DNA from 3 places in the Nonomuraea sp. NPDC050404 genome. Region 3 is predicted to be linked to each of the others. Evidence: riboswitches for the same ligand, from Rfam matches in the RefSeq annotation. Region 3 holds a riboswitch; each other region holds the start of a gene.
The links. A riboswitch is a leader RNA that binds a small molecule or an ion and turns the genes downstream of it on or off. The one in region 3 is predicted to bind cyclic di-AMP.
Positions count from the first base shown of each region.

Region 1 (5,585 bases), on a different contig from region 3:
CGGCTGCTGGCCGTAGCCCTGCTGACCGTACTGCTGCTGGTCATAGCCGGGCTGCTGCTGACCGTAACCGGGCTGGGCGTAGCCGGGCTGGGACTGCTGCTGCTGCCCATAGCCCTGCTGCTGCTGGCCGTAGTCGGGCTGGGACTGCTGCTGCTGTCCATAACCCTGCTGCTGGCCGTAGCCCTGCTGCTGGCCGTACTGGTCCTGCTGGCCATAACCGGGCTGCGACTGCTGTTGCTGACCGTAGCCCTGCTGGCCGTACTGGTCCTGCTGGCCGTAGCCGGGCTGCGACTGGGGCTGCTGCCCGTACTGGGGCTGCTGGCCGGACTGCGGCTGCTGGCCGTAGCCCTGCTGGCCATAGTCCGGCTGCGACTGCTGCTGCTGGCCGTAACCCTGCTGCTGCTGTTGACCGTAGCCCTGCTGACCGTACTGGTCCTGCTGGCCATAGCCCTGTTGCTGCTGGCCGTAGCCCTGCTGCTGGCCGTACTGGTCCTGCTGGCCGTATTGGTCCTGCTGGCCGTAGCCGGGCTGGGACTGCTGCTGCTGCCCATAACCCTGCTGGCCATAGCCGGGCTGGCTTTGCTGCTGGCCCTGCTGCTGGCCGTACTGAGGCTGCTGGCCGTAGCCCTGCTGACCGTAGTCGGGCTGGCCCTGCTGCTGTCCGTACTGGGGCTGCTGGCCGTATTGGGGTTGTTGCTGGCCATAGCCCTGCTGCTGTCCGTACTGGGGCTGTTGCCCGTAGGCATCGTCCGCCCGGTAGCCGACCACAGTGACGTCGGGGTCGGGCTCGCCGGGGTGGCGGCCCGCGTTCTGCTGTCCGTAGGTGCCAGGCGCAGAATTCTCGCCGGATTCGTCCTGTGGATACGGCGGCTGTCCGGTGCTCACCGTGTCACCTCGCTTCGAGTGCGCATGTGGCACGTGTCAGGACACATGCCTGTGCTGCCCAACGTATCGACATAGGTATCAACAATCACCTTTCCATCGGGTCGAGGTCCGCGTCACCCGATGGCAGATGGAGCAGCATGCGGGTGTTGCCGAGGGTGTTCGGTTTGACGTGTTCCAGGTCAAGGAACTCCGCCACGCCCTCGTCGTACGAGGCCAGCAGTTCGGCGTACACCTCGGGTGACACCGGTGTGCCCTGAATCGGGCTAAAGCCATGCCTCGCGAAGAAGTCGACCTCAAAAGTCAGACAGAATACACGTCGCAGACCCAGATCCTTCGCGTGCTGTATCAGCGCTGAGACGATCCGATGGCCGACACCCATGCCACGGCACCCGGGATCCACGGCCACGGTGCGGACCTCTGCGAGGTCCTCCCAGAGCACGTGGAGCGCGCCACAGCCGACGACCTGCCCGCCCCGTTCGGCCACCCAGAACTCCTGTACGTCCTCGTACAGCGTCACAGTGGCCTTCTTGAGGAGCCGCGGCCCCGCGCCCGCGTCGATGTCCATCAGCCGCTTGACGGCCCGCACATCGAGCGTGCGGGCACGCCGGACCACCACCGCGGTCTCGGGCGCTGTCAGTTGTTCGGCCACCTGCTCCATGGCACTCCAGAGTACAGATGTCATTACGGCTCGGCCCTAACTCCCACGTCTCGGCCCATCCTGTTACATCTCGTGGCCATTTGGGCACACACGCCGAGTGCCCGGTGGAAGCGGGGACAAAGAGGACACACGCACCGTTCTGCCCGCCGTGGCACGAGATCACCTTGTGACCCTTCGGTTGTGAAACCTCTACAGACTCGGCAGTTCCGGTTGAGCACGAACCCGGAGTGCATTAGTGTCCAGCGACGATGTTCCCCGCGTGTCGCGCGCGGGGAACACGCCCAATTCTCGCAAGAGGAGCCGGGGAACCGCAGGTGACGACCTCCCGCCGCCACCAATGGGGTGAATCCGAATCCGTTCGGTAGGGCTGCTCCGGCCCGAACCCGTCAGCTAACCCGGTCGGCGTCTATGAGAGGAGCTTGGTTGGTGAAGCGCACGCACAACCGTGGGGGAAAGTCGGCGGGCGAGCACGCCCGCTCCGGCGAACGGGCCCGGCGGCCATACCGTCTGGGTGTAATAAGTGTCACAGTCGCCGCGCTCCTGATCGCCTCCCCTTTCGGTTCCGCGTCCGCCGACCCGAAGCCCTCGTTGCAGAATCTCGCCAAGCAGGTCGAGAAGATGCACACCGAGATCGAGACGCTGTCCGAGCAGTACAACGGCCAGCGCGAGAAGCTCAAGACCGCCAAGAAGTCCTCCGACGCCGCGCAGAAGGTGCTGGCGACCAGTGAGGCCGATCTCGAGGCCAAGCGCTCCAAGGCCGCGCTGCTGGCCCAGAACGCCTATATGACGGGCGGCCTGGGCAGGATGCTGGCGTTCACGGTCGGCCAGGACCCCGAATCCTTCCTCGACCGGGCGGCCACCACGTACGTACTCGAACAGGAGCAGGGCGAGGAGGTCAACCAGGTCGCCAAGGCCAGGGAGGCCGCCGAGCGCGCCAGGGCCGGCGCCAAGGAGCGCATCGAAGAGGTCCAGGAGCTCGTGGACGAGCTCGGCACCAAGCGGGACAAGATCACCAAGCTGGTCACCAAGGTCGAGAGCAACCTGTTCAAGCGGGCGCTGGGTGAGGCCGGCCGGCCCGGCACCCGGGCCACGCGAGTCAACCTGCCGATCGCCGGCGACGGCAAGGCCGCCCAGGCCGCGCGGTGGGCGCTCACGCAGCAGCTCAAGCCGTACGTCTGGGGCGCCGAGGGCCCGAGCGGCTACGACTGCTCCGGCCTGGTCATGGCGGCCTACCAGCGGGTGGGCATCTCACTGCCGCACTACACCGGCAGCCAGTGGACCGCGGGCAGGCACATCGACCGCTCCGAGATGCGCCCCGGTGACCTGGTCTTCTTCTACAACGACCTGCATCACGTGGGCATCTACCTCGGGGGCGGCATGATGGTGCACGCCCCGCAGACCGGTGACGTCGTACGGATCGCCGCCATCGGCAACCGGCCCTTCGTGGGAGCGGTGCGCATCGCCGACTGAGGCGACCCAGCACGACCAAGCACCGCTCATCAGGACCCGGGCACGTTCCACGCCCGCCGCTGCTAGATCAACTGGCGGCGGGCCGCCCACGCCACGGCCTCGATGGCCGTGGCCACACCGATGCGATCGCAGATGCCCCGCAATCTACGGCGTACCGTTCTTCCGCTGATATCCAGCCGTCTGCCTACCCGGTCGACCGTGACTCCCTTTGCCAGCTCCGCCAGCAACGCAAGATCCGCATGGCTCAACTCAACACCTTCAGTGAGCACATCCATCGGGAGCCCTCCCCCCCAACAGTGAACTTGGGCCTCTCAACCGGGCCAAAGTCGCTCCTCGCAGACGGTAAACGCATCGTGGAAAGGTCGTCAAGCGTGACAATCGACGTACTTGACGAGCGCTATTGACATGATCCGATATATATGGCGTACTCGCGATATGTCGGACCTGATCACCGCGCGATGAACGATCACATCGCCTCCTCCAGCACGCCGGATCCGGCGGCGATGAGCGCGGCCGACGTACTGGGTTTTGATCCATTCGATCGTGAATTTCTGCGTGATCCTTATGCCCGCTACCGCGAGATGAGCTCACGCGGCGCGCTGTTCCGCACACCCGGCGGACTGTTCGTCGCCACCACGCACGAACTCTGTACGGCGCTGCTCCGCGACCCCCGCTTCGGCCGCGGCACCACCCTGCCGAACGGCGAAGACCCAGGTCAGCCCGTCGCCTCGTTCCTGTTCCTGGACCCGCCCGACCACACCAGGCTGCGCGCCCTGGTGAGCAGGGCCTTCACCCCGCGCATGGTGGAACGCCTGCGCCCGCGCGTACGGGCCATCACCACCGAGCTGATCGCCGGGCTGGAGGAGGAGACCGACCTGGTGTCCGGTTTGGCCTACCCACTTCCGGTCATGGTGATCAGCGAGATGCTCGGGGTGCCTCCAGAGGACCACGTACGCTTCCGCGACTGGAGCGAGAAGCTTGCTCGCGGCCTTGACCCGATGCTTACAGCGGACCTCCAATCGGAAACCGGCCGGGCCAGAACGGAGTTTCGCGACTACTTCCGCGAACTGGCCGCGCTCAGGCGGGCGCGGCCGGGAGACGACCTCCTGAGCGCTCTGACCCGCGTCCCGGAGCTGACCGAGTCGGAACTGCTGGCCACCTGCGTGCTGCTGCTCGTGGCCGGCCACGAGACGACCGTCAACCTCATCGCCAACGGGGTGCTCCAGCTCGCCCGGCGCGGCCTGCTGCGGCACGCCGCGGAGCGGCCCAAGGAGGTGGTCGAGGAGGTGCTCAGGTACGACCCGCCGGTCCAGCTCACCTCCAGGCTCGCGCTGGAGGACGCCACACTCGGCGGCGTGCCGGTGCCCAAGGGCACGCTCGTGATGGCGGTGATAGGCGCGGCCAATCGCGACCCGGCCGTCTTCCCCGACCCCGACCGCTTCGACGTGACCCGGGAGCCGGGCCGGCACCTCGCCTTCGGGCTCGGGATCCACTTCTGCCTGGGGGCGACGCTGAGCAGGATGGAGGGCGAGATCGCGCTGTCGGCTCTGGCCGGGGCGGCGCCGGGGCTGGAACTCGCCGATGCGGCACCGCCGTACAAGGAGAATGTGGTGTTGCGCGGGCCGGCCGCCCTGCCGGTACGGCTGGGCGGCCGCAAACCCGTCAGTGAGTGGGCTTGACCAGCGGGAACAGGATGGTCTCGCGAATGTTCCTGCCGGTGAACGCCATGATCATCCGGTCGATGCCGGCACCCATGCCGCCCGTGGGCGGCATCGCGTACTCAAGGGACTGCAGGAAGTCCTCATCGAGCTGCATGGCCTCCACGTCACCCCCGGCGGCCAGCAGGGACTGCTCGACCAGGCGGCGGCGCTGCTCGATCGGGTCGATGAGCTCGGAGAAGGCGGTACCCAGCTCGGTGCCGAAGCCGATCAGATCCCACTTCTCGGTCAGCAGCGGGTCGTCGCGGTGGTTGCGGGCCAGCGGCGAGGTCTCCAGCGGATAGTCCATGACGAACGTGGGCTGGATCAGCGTGTGCTCCACCAACTCCTCGAACAGCTCCTGCACGAGCTTGCCCGCGCCCCACTTCGGATCCCAGTGGATCTCGCGGCGGTCGGCCAGCTTGCGCAGCTCCTCCAGGGTGGTGGAGGTGGTGATCTCCTCGCCCACGGCCTGCGACACCAGATCGTAGAGCCGGACGCGGGGCCACTCCACCAAGCCGAGGTCGACCTCCTGGCCGTCGTGCACGACCACCGAGGTGTCCAGCGCGGCCACGACGGCCTTCTGGTACATCCGCTGGGTCAGATCGGCCATGTCGTGATAGTCGAGGTAGGTCCCGTACGCCTCAAGCATCGTGAACTCGGGGTTGTGCGTGGAGTCCGCGCCCTCGTTGCGGAAGGTCCTGCTGATCTCGAAGCACTTCTCGATGCCGCCCACCACGAGCCGCTTGAGGTAGAGCTCGATCGCGATGCGAAGGTAGAGCTCCATGTCGTAGGCGTTGATGTGCGTCTTGAACGGCCGGGCCGCCGCTCCGCCGTGGATCGGCTGCAACATCGGCGTCTCGACCTCGAGGTAG
Region 1 covers NZ_JBFAKB010000018.1:150,514-156,098, reverse strand. Annotated here, with positions in the region: gene AB0I81_RS40630 (RDD family protein) at 1-885, opposite strand, end outside; gene AB0I81_RS40625 (amino-acid N-acetyltransferase) at 971-1,543, opposite strand; cyclic di-AMP (ydaO/yuaA leader) riboswitch at 1,812-1,963, shown strand; gene AB0I81_RS40620 (NlpC/P60 family protein) at 1,970-3,013, shown strand; gene AB0I81_RS40615 (LuxR C-terminal-related transcriptional regulator) at 3,076-3,288, opposite strand; gene AB0I81_RS40610 (cytochrome P450) at 3,472-4,692, shown strand; gene lysX (bifunctional lysylphosphatidylglycerol synthetase/lysine--tRNA ligase LysX) at 4,676-5,585, opposite strand, start outside.
Region 1: linked by a shared signal. The riboswitch ahead of AB0I81_RS40620 (NlpC/P60 family protein) and the one ahead of AB0I81_RS21755 (C40 family peptidase) in region 3 are both predicted to bind cyclic di-AMP.

Region 2 (5,585 bases), on a different contig from region 3:
GATCGGGAACGTCCACGGGCTCGACGGCGACTCCGCGCGGGCTGAGCAGCACCCGCAGCGAGGTGATCGCGGTAGAGGGGAGGCTGAGCACGCGCTGGCCGGACTCCAGGCCGCGCAGCGTCAGCTCGGCGGGCACGCCCGCTTCGTGCACGGTGATGCCGGGACGCTCCCGGATCAGCGCGACGTCCACGGGGTCCTCGCGGCGGTGCGGGTAGTAGGCCAGCGGCTCGCGCGCGGCCAGTTCGGTCAGCCAGCGCAGGTACTGCTCGCGGTGGACCAGGCCGTTGCGGACCAGCGAGGTGCCGAGCACGACCGTGCGCTCGTTGGGGCCCTCGGCGCTGGGCGGCTGGGAGCGCAGCCAGGCGAAGTCGTGCCGTACGAGGTCGATGCCGGCGTCGCGGACGGCCTGTTCGAGCTTGTCGTCCACGTTCAGCGCGGTGAACACGGAGACCTTGCTCAGGCGCAGCCGCAGCGCGGCGGCCAGCCCCAGCGCGGCGCGCGGCCCCGTCGGCTTGACGCGGGCGCGCAGCAGCGGCCGGTACGGGCCGGCGGCGAGCAGTTCGAGCAGGTGCAGCGTGGCCAGGCCGTCGTCCACGATGACGATGCGGCCGGTCCTGGAGGTGAGCCAGCGCAGCTGCACCTTGCCGGAGAAGGCGTCCCCGACCGCCTGCACACGCCTGGGCATGCGCTCGCGCGGCTCGGCCAGCTCCACGCCCTCGGGCATCCCCAGCGAGCGCAGCTCGCGCCGGGTGGCCTTCAAGGGCCGAAGGCCCGCACGCGGCACGACGACCGTCTCGGGGCCGAGGAGCCCGGCGTGGTGGGCCTCGACGGCGCACAGCATCTGGAGCGGGGACTCCACCCAGGCCGACGCCTGTTCGACCACTCCTTGCCCTCCCAGCGGGGTGATGGCCCGTTCACGACCGCTTCAAGCTAGCCCCACCGCCTTAAGGGGTCAGAAACGCTGCGTGAACAATGGAGGGTATGAATTCGCTTCTGCTCAACACCGACGGCGTGCAGATCCCGCAACTCGGGTACGGCGTCTGGCTGATTCCGGCCGACGAGGCCGAGCAGGCGGTCTCCGCCGCGATCAAGAAAGGCTACCGGCACATCGACACCGCCGCCGGATACCACAACGAGGAGGGCGTGGGGCGGGCCGTGCGCGAATGCGGGCTGCCGCGCGAGAAGGTGTTCGTGACCACGAAGCTGGGCAACGCCGACCACGAGCGCGCCGAGGCGGCCTTCGAGGAGAGCCTGTCCCGGCTGGGCCTGGACTACGTGGATCTCTACCTGATCCACTGGCCGGTGCCGGCGCGGGGCACGTACGTGCGGGCCTGGCGGGAGCTGGAGAAGATCTACCGGAGCGGGCGGGCCAAGGCCATCGGCGTCTCCAACTTCACCGTCCAGACGCTCACCAGGCTCATGGACGAGACCGACATCACGCCGGCCATCAACCAGATCGAGCTGCACCCGTACCTGCAGCAGCGGGAGTTGCGGGCCTTCCACGAGGCCAACGGCATCCTCACCGAGGCGTGGGGCCCGATCGGGCAGGGCAAGGGGCTGCTGTCGGACCCGGCGCTGACGGTGCTGGCGGGCAAGTACGGCAAAACGCCGGCGCAGATCGTGCTCCGCTGGCACCTGCAACTCGGCAACGTGGTGATTCCCAAGTCCGTGACGCCGGCCAGGATCGCGGAGAACATCGACGTCTTCGGCTTCATCCTCGACGGTGAGGACATGGCGGCCATCGGCGCTTTGAACAAGGGACAGCGGCTGGGCCCGGATCCGGAGACGTTCGCCTAGTGACTTTTGTGGCGGAAGTTATTCATGTGGCGAGTGGCGGGTAATCCCTTTACATACCCACATGACCGGAATTTTACGTTACCGGATACGATCTGCCGCGTGCGAGATTTCACATGGGGAATAGCGGCGACCGGCGGCATTGCCCGCGTCGTGGGCGCCGCGATCGTGGCGGAGCCGGGAATGCGGGTGGCCGCCGTCGGTTCGAGGAACCTGGTCAGGGCGCAGGCCCTGGCGGCGGAACTGGGGGCGGCGTCGGCGTACGGGTCCTATGAGCAGTTGTGCGCCGACCCGGCGGTGGACGCCGTCTACGTGGCCACACCGCACGCCCAGCACCTGCCGGTGGCCGCGGCGGCCATCGCCGCGGGCAAGGCTGTGTTGTGCGAGAAACCGCTGGCCGCGACCCTGGACGACGCGGAGAAGATGGTACGCATGGCGCGCGAGGCGGGCGTGTTCCTGATGGAAGCGATGTGGATGAGGTTCAACCCGCTCATCCGGCTCCTCGCGGCCGATCCGCGCTTCGGGGAGATCCGCTCCGTGCAGGCCAGTTTCGGGTTCGCCGCGGCCTATGACCCGGCGCACCGGCTGTGGGCGCCGGAGCTGGGCGGGGGCGCGCTGCTGGACCTGGGGATCTACCCGTTCGGGCTGGCCCAGCTCCTCCTGGGCATGCCCTCTGACCTGCGCGTCACCGGCTCGCTGGCGCCCACGGGGGTCGATGCGGAGGCGGCCGGGGTGTTGCTCTATCCCGGCGGCAGACACGCTCTCGTGGCGACCTCATTGCTCGGGAATTACCCCAACCAGGCCAGTGTTGTGGGCAGGCAGATGCGGGCGGACATCCCGGCGCCCTTCTGGGCCCCGCAGCGAATCATCCTCACCGGTCCATCCATGGACCCGGAAGAGCATGTGCTCGATCCGGCGGACAACGGATACGCCGGAGAGCTTCGCGAAGTCCGCGCCGCCACGGCCGAGGGCAGGACCGAATCCTCGATCATGCCTCTTGACGAATCCCTTGCCATGATGGGGCTTCTGGCCGACGCTCGCGGGCAAATCGCTTAGCCGGGCCTTTATGGATTTGTAATCCTCTTGCCTCATGTATTACCTTATGAGGCGTCTTGAGACATACGTCCGGTTTGTCCCGGCTATGTCTGACCATCGCACGAAAGATCGCAGGATAGTCCTGTGACCGCTGAATCCGCCTTCGGGCGGAACCGGGGACCCATGTCCTTTGGGGTGAATCGGCATTCCGATGCCGTAGGGCAGCTTCCACGCCCGAACCCGTCAGCTAACCCGGTAAGCGGCATGGAAGCAAGGAGTAACCCCCTCGATGGCCAAGCATCGCATCACCGCTGCCAAGAAGAGCATCGCCCGCGCCGCGCTCGGCGCGACCGTCCTCGCCTCGGGCCTCGGCGTCAGCGCCGGCGCGGCCCAGGCCGACACCGCCACCGGCGTCGCCGCGGCCACCGCCGCCCGGCACCCGGTCACGGCCGTCGCCGCCCACAAGGCCGGCACCGACGACCGTACCGAAACCAAGATCAGCGCCACCGCCGAGCAGGTCCTGGCCCTGGCCAAGTCCCAGGTCGGCACCTCGGAGAACGCCAGCGGCGGCGGCACCAAGTACCAGGACTGGTACGCCGCCTCGCAGCGCGCCGGCGAGACCGTCGCCCGTGACGGCGGCAACCGCAACGCCTACCTGAACGCCGCCTGGTGCTCGATGTTCGTCTCCTGGGTCGGCGAGCAGACCGGCGCCCGCCCGCAGGTCGGCTGGGACGCCTACACCGTCTCGCACGCCAAGTGGTTCGCCGCCAACGACCGCTGGGGCACCGAGGCCAGGCCCGGCGCCGTGGTCTTCTTCTCCTGGGGCGGCGGCAAGAGCCTGAGCGACATCCAGCACGTCGGGTTCGTCGTGAAGGACAACAAGAACGGCACCATCTCCACGGTCGAGGGCAACACCGGCAACGGCAAGGTCGAGGAGCGGATCCGTCCGAAGTCGCAGGTCGTCGGCTACGGCTACCCCGAGTACGCGGCCTGATGGGCCCTGCTTGAGAGGCTCCCTGCCTTCCGTGTGACCACGAGCGCGCGTCCCCTTCCGGGGGCGCGCGCTCGCCGCGTTCCAAGCGCGCGTCCCCTCAAGGGCGCGCGCTTGCCGCGTTCCGGGCGCGCTTTACCGTGTTCCGCGGCGGGACCACGTGCTCGCCGCGTTTCACCCAGGAGGTCAGCCCACGGCCGAGACCTGGCCGCGGAAGGTGCGGCGGTAGGCCGCCGGGGTGGTGCCCAGGGCGCGGTGGAAGTGTTGCCGCAGCCCGTCGGCGGTGCCCAGGCCCGAGCGCTCGGCCACCGCGTCGATCGTCAGGTCGGTGGTCTCCAGGAGTTCGCGGGCCCTGGCCAGCCGCTGCTGGTTGAGCCAGCGCAGCGGGGTGGCGCCGATCTCGCGCGCGAAGTGCCGGCCGAAGGTGCGCAGGCTCATCCCCGCCCGCTGGGCGAGCTGGTCCATGGTGAGCGGCTCGTGCAGCCGGGCCAGCGCCCAGTCCAGCACCGGGGCGAGGCTCTGCGGGGCGGGCACCGGCCGTACCGGGGCGAACTGGGTCTGGTCCCCCTCCCGGTGCGGGGCGACGACCATGCGGCGGCCCACCGCGGCGGCGGCCGCCGTGCCGTAGTCCGTACGCACGATGTGCAGGCACAGGTCGATGGCGGCGGCCGTGCCCGCGCTGGTCAGGATGTCGCCGTCGTCGATGTAGAGGGCCTGGGCGTTGACCCGGACGCGGGGGTGGCGGCGGGCCAGCTCATCGGCGTACTTCCAGTGTGTGGCCGCCTCGCGGCCGTCCAGCAGCCCCGTCGCGGCCAGGACGAAGGCGCCTGAGCAGAGGGAGGCGATGCGGGTGCCGCGGGCGTGCGCGGCGCGCAGCGCGTCCACCAGTTCGGCCGACGGCTCGTAGCCGACGTCCATCATGCAGGCCGGCACCACGATCAGATCCGCCTCCTCCAGGGCCTCCAGACCGTGCTCCGCCTGCATGCGCAGGCCGCCGGGGCCGCGCAGCGGGGCGCCCGGCGGCTCGGTGGCGCACAGGACGAGCTCGTAGCCCTCGCCGTCGAAGACCGTGCACGGCACGGCCAGCTCGAACAGGGCCGAGGGGTTGAGTACGGTGACGGCCACGCGGAGCGGTTCAGTGCCCATGGCGTAAATCTAGCGCATCCTGACGTTTCTGCCACTCGTTCTTCGTCGCCGCAGGTCGGAGTATGGGTTACATGCATCGACCACTGATTCTGGGCGGCGCCGCCGCCATCGCCGTGACCTTCGGCCTGGCCCGTTACGGCTATGGGCTCTTCCAGCCGCGCCTGGCCCGCGAGTTCGACCTGTCCATGTCCGTGGTGGGGCTGATCGGCAGCGCGACCTACGTCGGCTATCTCCTCGCCCTGCTGCTCGCCGGCATCCTGGTGGCCCGCTTCGGCCCGCGTCCCGTGGTGGTCGCGGGCGGCGTCTCCGCCACCGCCGGGATGACCCTGGTGGCCTTCGCGCAGGGCCCGGCGATGCTGACGGCCGGGCTCGTCCTGGCCGGCACCAGCTCCGGCTGGGCGTGGACGCCCTACTCCGACGTGGTGGACCGGGCGGTTCCCGCCGGGCTGCGGGCGCGTGCCATGGGGGTGCTCTCCTCGGGTACGGCGTTCGGCGTGGTGGTGGCCGGGCCGCTCGCGCTGCTCGCCTACGGCACGGGTTGGCGGCTCGTCTGGCTGCTGTTCGCCGCGATGGCGCTGGCCATGACGCTGTTCAACGCCCGGGTGCTGCCCACCGGCAC
Region 2 covers NZ_JBFAKB010000001.1:1,155,787-1,161,371, forward strand. Annotated here, with positions in the region: gene AB0I81_RS05060 (hypothetical protein) at 1-883, opposite strand, end outside; gene AB0I81_RS05065 (aldo/keto reductase) at 982-1,797, shown strand; gene AB0I81_RS05070 (Gfo/Idh/MocA family oxidoreductase) at 1,897-2,850, shown strand; cyclic di-AMP (ydaO/yuaA leader) riboswitch at 2,969-3,106, shown strand; gene AB0I81_RS05075 (CHAP domain-containing protein) at 3,119-3,823, shown strand; gene AB0I81_RS05080 (helix-turn-helix domain-containing protein) at 4,007-4,966, opposite strand; gene AB0I81_RS05085 (MFS transporter) at 5,038-5,585, shown strand, end outside.
Region 2: linked by a shared signal. The riboswitch ahead of AB0I81_RS05075 (CHAP domain-containing protein) and the one ahead of AB0I81_RS21755 (C40 family peptidase) in region 3 are both predicted to bind cyclic di-AMP.

Region 3 (5,585 bases):
GCGGTTCGCGTATGCGCAGATGGGCAAGCCTTACGTCTTCGGCGGCACAGGGCCGGGCGGGTACGACTGCTCGGGGCTCACGCAGGCGGCCTGGCGGGCGGCGGGCCTGTCGTTGCCGCGTACGACGTGGCAGCAGTGGGCCTGGGGGGCCAGCCGCAAGGTGGACATGGACTCACTGCAGGCCGGGGACCTGATCTTCAGCGAAGGGCTCGGGCACGTCGGCATTTATGCGGGTAACGGGGAAGTCGTCCACGCGCCGCAGACCGGTGACGTCGTGAAGGTCACCAAGCTCTCCAACTACGGCCGGAACGTGGTCGGCGCGATCCGCCCGTAACCCCTTCTCTCTCACTCCCGGCACTCATTCCCGGCCGGTTTCGGTCGTGGTCGTGCGTGGGATTTGGTCCTGCTGGGCTGATCTCACGCTCCTCTCTTCGAGAGTTTCAGCGGTGCCGGATGTTTCGTGATGGTTGGGTGCGGAACGGTGCGTAGCCGAGGCCGTCAGATCGCGTTCGTCTACGATCCGGCATCGTAGATATGGGGCCTGGCTCGATGTGATCCGTCGTTGGTGCAGGTATTGCCGGGAACGGCGTGTGGCGTAGATATGCCGAAATATCGCACTCAATGCGACGGGTGATGCGTGGTCGGCCGGGAGCGCTCCCAGTGGGGATGCTCACGTTTATCCAGTGACAAATGTGACTTAAGGGACGGATGGGACCTGACAAGCGGCTGCTCCGGCAAGTGTGAGCAGGGTCACATTTCGGTAACAGAACCTGGTGTTCCAGCAGGGGTTTCGATACCGACTCATCCCCCTGACTGATCTTTACAGCCTGACGCACCCTTTGCCGATCCTTGACCTTTCGGCGTAGCTTCTGGCGTCGTCGCGGTGAACAAGCCATGTCGCCGCGAACCGGCATCGGTCCCTCCCGATGTGAGACAGATAAAAATCCGCCGGTCGCACCCGACGATCCCCACGGCAAGACCTTCGATCGGGACGGCGACCTGCCGAATCCGTGCAGCCAGGAGGCACGGAACCGGGGACCCAGCGATCCCACGTTTCCCCAGGGATCAGGGGTGAATCGGCGCGCCAATCGCGCCGTAGGGCGACTTCCAGGCCCGAATCCGTCAGCTAACCCGGTAGGCGTTCGTGGAAGACACAAGGAGAAATCCTGTCTAATCCCCTGCAGAACCCCCGCCTGTCCCGCCTTGCCCTGAGTGGCGTTGCACTCACGATGTCCGTGACGGCCGGAGGTCTCATCCTCCATGCCCCAACGGCTCAGGCGGCGACCACGAGCGATTCGGCCGGTTCGACGACCGCGGCGCAAACCACCGTCAAGACGTCGAAGAAGGTCACGGCCGCCCATCGACGGGCAGCCAAGGTCGCTCGGCAGCAAGCGAAGGCCCTCAGGGCCGTCGCCGCGGCCAAGAACCAGATCGGTGACCCGTATCGGTACGGAGGCACGGGACCTGGTTCGTTTGACTGCTCCGGCCTCGTCCAGTTCGCCTGGAAGAAGGCCGGGGTCAAACTCCCGCGTGTGGCGAGCAGCCAGTTCGCCCGAGTCCGGAACAAGATCGCCTGGCGGAACCTCAAGCCTGGTGACCTGATGTTCTTCAGCGGGCTTGGTCACGTAGGTATGTACGTCGGCAAGGGCAAGATGATCCACTCGCCTCGGACAGGCGAACGGGTACGCATCGACAAGCTGGGCGGATGGCGTAAGTCGTCCTTCGTCGGAGCGGTTCGTCCCGGCATGTGAAGAAGCCCCGTCCGGATTCTCGGAGGATTTCCCGGATCCGGACGGGGCTCTCGCATGTCCCCACCAAACCCGCCAACTCCCCACGCCCGCTCGCCCCTCGCCCCGCCCTGGCAGCCCTTGGCCGTCCCGACTCCGGCGGTCTCGGCAGCCCGGCCCTGGGGGCCGGCGGGCGGATACTGAGCTCGTGGTGGCCGGGTAACTTGGGCTCGCGTGACGGCGGGTCACCGGTGAAGGGTTCAGCGGCCGTTTCCTGGAGGGCCATCAGCCGAAGTGCGGCGGGTGGGAAACCACGGCAACGCGTAATGGATGGATGAGGTGTCGGGTGAGGCGGCGAGCGGTGGTGGGGGCTCTGCTGCTGTTCGTCCCCGCCGGCGGCGGGGCGCTCTCCGGCTCGCCGATTCTTCCCCCGCAAGCGCGTGACCTGTGGCCAGGTCGCGCGGTCGTCAGCCGGGGCAGGCGCTCCACCGTCGTCGGGCATGACACCGCCCCGCCCGGCCTGCTCGATGAACTGGCTCGCCGGGCCGACGGCGCGGGGCGGAGGGTCTCGGGCGTGCTCGGCCGCCCGCTACGACCGCTCGTCGTCGTGCCGGAGTCCAAGCGCGAGGCCGCCAGGCTGGCGGGAGTGGCCGGGGTGGACGGGCTGGCGGCCGTGGCCGACGAAGGCCGGGTGATCGTCGTGCCCGAGTACTTCGCCGCGCTCAACCCCACCGGCCGGGACGTGGTCCTGACCCACGAGCTCACCCATGTCGCCGCCGGTACCGATCGCCTCCCGGTCTGGCTGTATGAGGGGTTCGCCGACTACGTGGGCTACCGCGACTCCGGGCTGCCCGTGAAGACGGCCGCCGCCGAACTGGCCGCCGAGGTGCGGGCCGGGCGGCTGCCGAGTGCTTTGCCCGGACCTGAGGCTTTCGCGGCGGATGGGCGTGACCCGGACCGGCTGGCGCGGGCGTACCAGGCCGCCTGGCTGGCGTGTCGCTTCCTGGCTGACCGGTTCAGTGAGGGGACCCTGGTGTGGCTCTACCGTGAGGCCCAGGCGGCCGGCGTCGATCGGGCGCTCGCCTCGCTGGGGCTCTCCGTCGCCACACTGACGGCGCGGTGGCGCGCGTACGTACGAGACCAGCTCGTATGAAGGGGAGGCACATGAGCGACACCGACGACCGCAGAGACACCGGCGACGCGGCGCGCAAAGCCGGCACACGAGACGACGAGCCAAGCGAGGACGGCCTACGGGAGGACGACAGCCCACGGGAAGACGGGCTACGCGAGGACGGGCTCCACGAGGACGGGCTAGCCGAGGGCGGCGCGGAGGGCGGTGCGATGGCCGCCGTGGGCGCGGGCCACGCGGGCGGCAGTACCACCGAGGGAGCGGGCCACGCGGGCGGGACCGCCGTCGGGGGAGCGGGCGCTGGCAGTGGTGCGACCGTTGAGGAGAGGGCGGGCTCCGGCGGTGTGATCGCCGGGGGAGCGGGCACCGGCGTCGGTGAGACCGCTGTGGGAGTCGGTGGACGGGTCGCAGCGGACGCCGTTCCGCCGCGCGGGCGCGGGCTCTTCAGGAAGGCGGCGGGGTCGGAGGGCGCCGCACCGGGTGAGTCGGCGGGGTCGGAGGGCGCCGGACCGGGTGAGTCGGCGGGGTCGGAGGGCGCCGGACCGGGTGAGTCGGCGGGGTCGGAGGGCGCCGGACCGGGTGAGTCGGCGGGTGGTGCGGGGCGGGGCGGGCAGGGGCATCGTGGGAGGATGTCCGTGACAGGGAACGATCCAGAGGCGCCCGCCGGCGGGTCGATGCGGCCCGCGGCCATCGCGCTGGTGCTGCTCGGCCTCGTGATCGTGGCCGTGGCCGCCTTCACCACGCCCTGGCGGGCGCTGACCGCCGCCCCGCCCGACCCGGCACGCGACTTCACCGCCGCCCAGATCGCCAAGGCGCAGGCGTTCGACGCGGCCACCACCCTGCCGAGCTACCTCTCGCTCGCGCTCACGATCATCTTCGCCGGCCTCCTGGTCGCCACCCCGATCGCCCCGAGGGTCCTGGGCCGCCTGAAAGGGCCCTGGTGGCTGCGGGTGATTCTGGGCGTCGCGGTGGTGTCCGCGGCCGTGGAGCTGATCAGGTGGCCGCTCGGGATGTGGTTCGAGACGATCCTGCGCGACTACGGCCTGTCCATCCAGGACTGGGGAGGCTGGGCCGGGGACCGGCTGAAGAACCTGGGCGTGGAGGTGTTCCTGATCTGCGTCATGCTGCTGGCCCTGGTCGCGCTGGCCCGCAGGTTCAGGCGCTGGTGGATCCCGGCCGCGGTGGGCGCGTTCGTGCTGACGGTGGTGACGTCGTTCGTGTATCCGGTGGTGTTCGAGCCGCTGTTCAACGACTTCACCTCCATGGAGCAGGGCGAGCTGCGTACGAACCTGCTGGACATGGCGCGGCGTGACGGCGTGCCGGTCGAGGACGTGCTGGTGGCCGACGCCTCGCGCAGGACGACGGCGCTGAACGCGTACGTGTCCGGCTTCGGCGCCACGCGCCGCATCGTCGTCTACGACACACTGCTGCGGGCCCCGCAGCGGGAGGTCGAGCTGGTCGTGGCGCACGAGCTGGGCCACGCCAAGTACGACGACGTGCTGTATGGCACGCTCATCGGCGGCCTGGGCGCGGGTTTCGGCGCGATCGCGTTGTTCCTGGTCTTCAACTCGGTACGCCGCCGCACCGGCCTCACCTCGATCGGCGACCCGCGCGCGGTGGGCGTGGTCATGGGCCTCATGACCTTCGGCTCCCTGCTCATGGGCCCCGCCCAGAACACGATCAGCCGCCACATTGAGGCCAGGGCCGACGTGCACGCGCTCAACCTCACCCAGGACCCGGCCATGTTCATCGCCATGCAAAAACGCCTGGCCATAACTAATATTTCCGACTTGTCGCCGGATGCGGTGGAATATGTGCTCTATGCCTCCCATCCCTCCGGCCCCGAGCGCATCGCCATGGCCCGCTCATGGGCCAAGCTGAACGGCGTCCCCGAACCGTGACCAACGTGCTGGTCGTCACGAACGACTTCCCGCCCAGGCCGGGGGGCATCCAGTCGTTCGTGCACGGGCTCGCGCTGCGCACGCCGGGCGTGGTGGTCTACGCCCCCGCCTGGCCGCGCTGCGCGGAGTTCGACCGGCGTCAGCCGTTCCGGGTCGTGCGGCATCCGACGCGGCTCATGCTGCCCACCCCGGCCGTCGCGCGCACGGCGGCCGGGCTGGTGGCCGAGCACCGCGCCGAGACCGTGCTGTTCGGCGCGGCGGCGCCGCTGGGCCTGCTCGCCCCGCGCCTGCGCAGGGCGGGCGCGCGGCGGGTGGTGATGCTCACCCACGGCCACGAGGCGTCATGGGCGGGCGCGCCGGGCTTCCGCTCGGTGCTGCGCAGGATCGGCGGGCACGCCGACGTGGTGACCTACCTCGGGGCGTATACGCGCGAGCGGCTGGCCGCCGTCATCCCGGCGGGCAAGCTCGTCCGGCTCGCGCCGGGCGTGGACGTCGACCAGTTCCACCCCGGGGCGGCCAAGGCGGACCTGGGGGTGCCCGGGCGGCCGGTGGTGTTGTGCGTGTCGCGGCTGGTGCCGCGCAAGGGCCAGGACCAGCTCATCAGGGCCTGGCCCGAGGTGCTGCGATCGGTGCCGGACGCGGTGCTGCTGCTGGTGGGCGGCGGCCCGTATCGGGGGACGTTGGAACGGCTGGCGGCGGGGCACGAGTCGATCAGGTTCACCGGCACGGTCTCGGCGGCCAGCCTGCCCGGCTACTACGCGGCATCGGACGTGTTCGCGATGCCGTGCCGTACCAGGCTGAAGGGGGTGGACGTGGAGGGGCTCGGGA
Region 3 covers NZ_JBFAKB010000007.1:342,694-348,278, forward strand. Annotated here, with positions in the region: gene AB0I81_RS21750 (C40 family peptidase) at 1-334, shown strand, start outside; cyclic di-AMP (ydaO/yuaA leader) riboswitch at 991-1,156, shown strand; gene AB0I81_RS21755 (C40 family peptidase) at 1,230-1,751, shown strand; gene AB0I81_RS21760 (hypothetical protein) at 2,074-2,880, shown strand; gene AB0I81_RS21765 (M48 family metalloprotease) at 2,892-4,757, shown strand; gene AB0I81_RS21770 (glycosyltransferase family 4 protein) at 4,754-5,585, shown strand, end outside.